DNA from 2 places in the Arthrobacter sp. NPDC058130 genome. Region 1 is predicted to be linked to the other one. Evidence: predicted binding sites of a transcription regulator. Region 1 holds the regulator's gene; the other holds the start of a gene.

Region 1 (2,397 bases):
GCCACGAGTCTAGTCAATGACCGGCCCCCGTACGCTTCCGGGGGCGGGCGACGCCGCGGCAGGACCGCCCCGGTCCCGGCCGGTGGCTCCTTTACCGGCTTCAGGGTCCTCTGCGCCGCGCGTCGACGCGGATGCGGCCACGGGCTACGGTGGTTGCATGGCCGAACCCGCGTCTTTGCCCGATGTAGTGCTGATCACCAAAGCTGACTGCCACCTGTGCGCGGAGGCGCGCGCCGCCGTCGGCCGCGTCACGGCTGCGCTCGGAATCGACTGGTCGGAGCAGACAGTGGACCACGACGCCGGGCTGCGTGAACGCTTCGCCGAGGAGATCCCGGTGGTGCTGGTGAACGGTGTCCAGCGGGATTTCTGGAAGATCGACGAGGCCCGCCTGACACGGACCCTGCAGCGGATCCTGAGCCAGCCGTCCTGACGCCCGCCTGCTTTGTTGCGCGGTGCACGGGGGCTCTAGAGTGGGAAGCACAACGCGACGCAATGGAGCAGATAGTGACTTCGCTGGATTCATTTTCCGAGGCTGTGCCCGGGGGAGCCGGAACTGCCGCCAAACAGATACCCCCCGCGGCCGTGGCCCGGTTGACCATCTATCTGCGCGCCCTGACCACGCTGCTGGCCGACGGGGTGGACCGCGTCTCCTCCGAGTCGCTGGCCGAGGCCTCCGGAGTCAGTTCCTCAACGCTGCGCAAGGACCTCTCCTACGTCGGCTCCTACGGAACCCGGGGTGTCGGCTACGAGGTCCAGTACCTGAACCGCAACATCGCGGCCGCACTCGGGCTGACCCATGACTGGAAAGTCGCGATCGTCGGTGCCGGCAACCTGGGCAAAGCCCTGGCCCGGTACGGCGGATTCGAGTCGCGGGGCTTTGACATTGTGGCAATATTCGACGCCGACCAGATGGTGGTGGGCAGCGAGGTCGGCTGGCTGCGGGTCAGCGACGCCGCCGACCTTGAGCCGGTACTGCAGCGAACCGGTGCCAATATGGTGGTCCTGGCCCTGCCCGCCGCGGTGGCCCAGGACGTCTGCGACCGCGTGATTGCCGCCGGCGTGCGGAGCATCCTCAGCTTCGCGCCGGTGATGCTGCAGGTCCCTCCGGGGGTCAACCTCCGCAAGGTGGACATGGCCACTGAACTGCAGATCCTGGCTTATCACGCACAAAGGGCGCAGGATCCGGAGGACGCCGACTAGGTTCGGCCAGGCCTTCCGGTTCCCGCGCCCGCTGCACGGTTCTCTGTGCGGCTACTTCCCGAAGGGGGCTCCGGGCTGCCCGAAGGGGTTAGCGAAGGACTGCCGCTTCTGGAAATAGGGCGAGGTTGCGGGCAGGTACAGCAGGATGATCGCCGCGATGCCGACCAGTGCCGCGAGGGTGGCAAGGCTGAGCGGGACGATGTTGAACACTGACAAGGCGGCGAACACGGTGCCCAGGATCCGAGCCCAGTTCTTGCCCTTGCGGACATTGAATGCGACGAGGGCGTAGAGCCCGGCGCTGATGACGGCGAACACTACGATGGTGCCGATCAGGACGCCCCTGATGGATTCGAAATTGACGCTCGTGCCGCTCGATGCCATCTGCTGCTCGAACATGTCCCGGACGGCTGGTGTGTCCAGGGTTCCGAGCGACACGAGCATGGAGACGACCCAGAGGGCCCCGGCCGCGATGATCAGCCAGAACGACGTGTTGACAAGCTGGGGGACTGCGCCCGGAGCCTGCGGCTGTTGGGAGGGGTACTGGGCATAGGGGGACTGGCCGTAGGCCGGAGGCTGCTGGCCGTACTGCGGCGCGTTCTGGCCGTAGGCCGGCGGGGTCTGCTGGCCGTATTGCGGGGCGTTCTGGCCGTAGGCCGGCGGGGTCTGCTGGCCGTATTGCGGGGCGTTCTGGCCATACGCGGGAGGGGCCTGCTGGCCGTACTGCGGCGCCTGCGGGGCGTTCTGGCCAAACTGCGGGGCCTGCGGCGCGTTCTGGCCGAACTGGGGAGTGGCTTCTCCGCCCGGCTCGGAGCCGTTCGGAGGTGGTGGCTGGACTGGAGGGTTGCTCATGAAGCGGTCCTTTGCGTGTCGATACACTGAATCGGCCACCGGGACCAGCGCTCCTGCCCTGCCCCCAGCATGGTTTAGCTCAACCGTACCGCGGGCGGCCCGCCGTGTGGATCATTCCGGAGAGGTATTCTCAACCCGCATTCGAACTACGGAACGGCCACGGCACGGACGCTGCCTGGCCGGTCCCAGGGATGCGATGGCGCCGCCAGTATTGGCCAGAATTCCTCGGGAGCGGCGGCCCTAGATTCGGCCCCGGTTGGCGACAAACCAGGCCTGTGAGTTCGGCAGCCACATGAGCACGGTGGCCACCAGGCTGATGAGGAAGCCCGGCAGGCTTCCACCGCCCCG
Region 2 (2,397 bases), on a different contig from region 1:
GGTTCCGAAGGCCGTGGCCTCCAGCAGGGCACGGTAGATGTCCTCGGGGCGGGTGGCCAACGTCTGGCCGACCACCACTGCGGAGAGTTCGTGGTCCACCAGCACGGAACGGTTGCCCGAGTGCCAATCCAAGGCGATCAGGCCGTGCTCGCCGATCGCCTGGGCGGAGGCGAGTTCGGTGAGGTATTCGTGGATGCCGAGCCCCGCGGCGGAGGCGGCCTGGTGGTATTCGGGCGGAACGCCGTTGTTGGTGAACCAGCCAAAAATGTCCCCCACACCGGACTGGCCGGCTTCATAGCCCCAGAGCCCGTCCACGATGCCGCCATCCACCACACCGCACATGCCGGGGACCTCGTGCAGCGCGTCGCCGTTCATCACGTGGCAGGTGGAGGTGCCCATGATGGCCACCATCTGGCCCGGTTCCACGGCTTTCGCCGCCGGGGCCGTGACATGGGCGTCCACGTTGCCCACCGCGACGGCGATTCCCTCCGGCAAGCCGGTCCAGGCTGCGGCCTCGGCGGTCAGGTAGCCGGCGGCGTCGCCCAGACGGCCGATGGAGTGCTGTAGTTTAGCGCTAACAAAGTTTTTGAACAGGGGGTTCAGCGCCGCAAGGAAGTCCTCCGACGGGTAGCGACCGTCCTGGTAGATGCCCTTGTACCCGGCGGTGCAGGCGTTGCGGACGTAGTTGCCGCACAGCTGCCAGACAATCCAGTCTGCGGCTTCCACCCAGTGGTCCATCTCCGCATATGCTTCGGGGTCCTCCTCGAGCAGCTGGAGGCCCTTGGCGAACTCCCACTCCGAGGAAATCAGTCCGCCATAACGCGGCAGCCACGTCTCTGCACGCTCGCCGGCGAGGTCGTTGATGCGGTCGGCCTGGCCCTGCGCTGCGTGGTGGCGCCAAAGTTTCACGTAGGCGTGCGGCCGGTTCGCGTAGCCGGGCAATTCGTTCAGCGGCGTTCCGTCGGCCTTGACCGGCACCATCGTGCAGGCCGTGAAGTCGGTGGCAATGCCGACGACGGCGGCCGGGTCGATTCCCGCATCCGCGATCGCCGCCGGAACAGCGTGCCGGAGCACGTCCCGGTAGTCATTCGGCACCTGGAGCGCCCATTCGCCGGGGAGCCGGGCGGCTGTACCGTCTGCAGTGTCAACGAGGTCCGCGGGGAGTTCACTGGTGAGAACCGCGTGCGGGTACTCAAACACTCCGCTGCCCAGCTCCTTGCCGTCCCGGACCCGGACCACCACGGCCCGGCCGGACAGGGTGCCGTAGTCCACCCCGATGACATAGTTTTCACCGCCGGGGTTGAAACCGGCGTCATCACTGGATTGCATGCTCAAACCTCCATCCGGGAGGTACTAACCCCTGTGCCCGGTATCGAAAACGTAAAAGATTCACTTAGATTGTGAACGCTAACATAACTGCGCGTCAAGCATTGGCGATGTCAAAGGAGTGCACCCACCGAGAAGTACACCCACCGAGAAGTGCACCCCAGAGAAATACACCCAGAGAAATGCGCTGGCGCCGGCCAACGCCCCGCCTTGGGTTCAGTTCGCGGGCACTGGGCTCAGTGGGCGGCGCGTGGCGGCGCAGTGGTGGAGCGAACCACAAGCCTGGGGTTGACCACCGACGATGCGCCTGAATGGCCGTTGGCCATATCGAAGAGGAGCATTTGCATGCAACGGGCTCCGAGTTCCTTGAAACCCTGGTTGACAGTGGTCAGGGGCGGCACAAGGTAGGCGGCCTCGGGCTGGTCATCGTAGCCAACAAGGCTGATGTCCTGCGGGACGCGCAGCCCGGCTTCGCAGAAGGCGCGCAGGGCTCCGAGCGCCATCTGGTCATTGGCTGCGAATACAGCGGTGACGTTTCCGGCAGCCGCAAGTTCAAGCCCGGCGCGGTAACCGCTTTCGGCGCTCCAGTTGCCCCGGATCAGCACAGAGTCGTCCAGTTTCGCCTGGGCGAGGGTACGGCGCCAGCCCTCAATGCGGGCGGCGGCGTCAATCCAGTCCGGCGGCCCGGAAACGTGGGCGATGGCCGTATGGCCAAGATCCACCAGGTGCTGCACGGCAAGGCCGGCGCCCATCCGTTGGTTCACCGCGGCGACACTCAGCCGCTCATCGACGCCGAAGCCCACGGCAACCAGCGGGACGGCCATGCCGATGGTGCTGAGGGATTCGAACATGGCCTCGTGCGGCACGATCACGACGATGCCGTCCACTGACTGCATCATGAAGTATTCGAGGGCGTCCTTAATCGCGACGGGCGTGACCTCACTGAGGCTTGCCACGCTGACGAAATAGCCCTTGCCCCGAGCTGCCTGCTGCACTCCGAGCAGCGTATTGGCCGGACCGTAGTGGGACATGTCGCTTCCCAGGACGCCTATCGTTTGGGACCGCCGTGTA

What was found. Region 1 encodes Rex, which represses fermentation and respiration genes when NADH is low (regulators of the CRP and FNR family bind a similar motif). Its sites were predicted from a motif close to CTTGTGAANNNNTTCACAAG; they were not measured.
Region 2: the regulator Rex is predicted to act here: its motif matches at 1,398-1,417, upstream of araB (ribulokinase).

Annotation. Positions count from the first base shown of each region.
Region 1 covers NZ_JBHVTV010000008.1:158,983-161,379, reverse strand. Annotated here, with positions in the region: gene ACFVTM_RS14850 (glutaredoxin family protein) at 158-430, shown strand; gene ACFVTM_RS14845 (redox-sensing transcriptional repressor Rex) at 505-1,200, shown strand; gene ACFVTM_RS14840 (hypothetical protein) at 1,252-2,049, opposite strand; gene ACFVTM_RS14835 (hypothetical protein) at 2,290-2,397, opposite strand, start outside.
Region 2 covers NZ_JBHVTV010000020.1:17,389-19,785, forward strand. Annotated here, with positions in the region: gene araB (ribulokinase) at 1-1,329, opposite strand, end outside; gene ACFVTM_RS21955 (LacI family DNA-binding transcriptional regulator) at 1,563-2,397, opposite strand, start outside.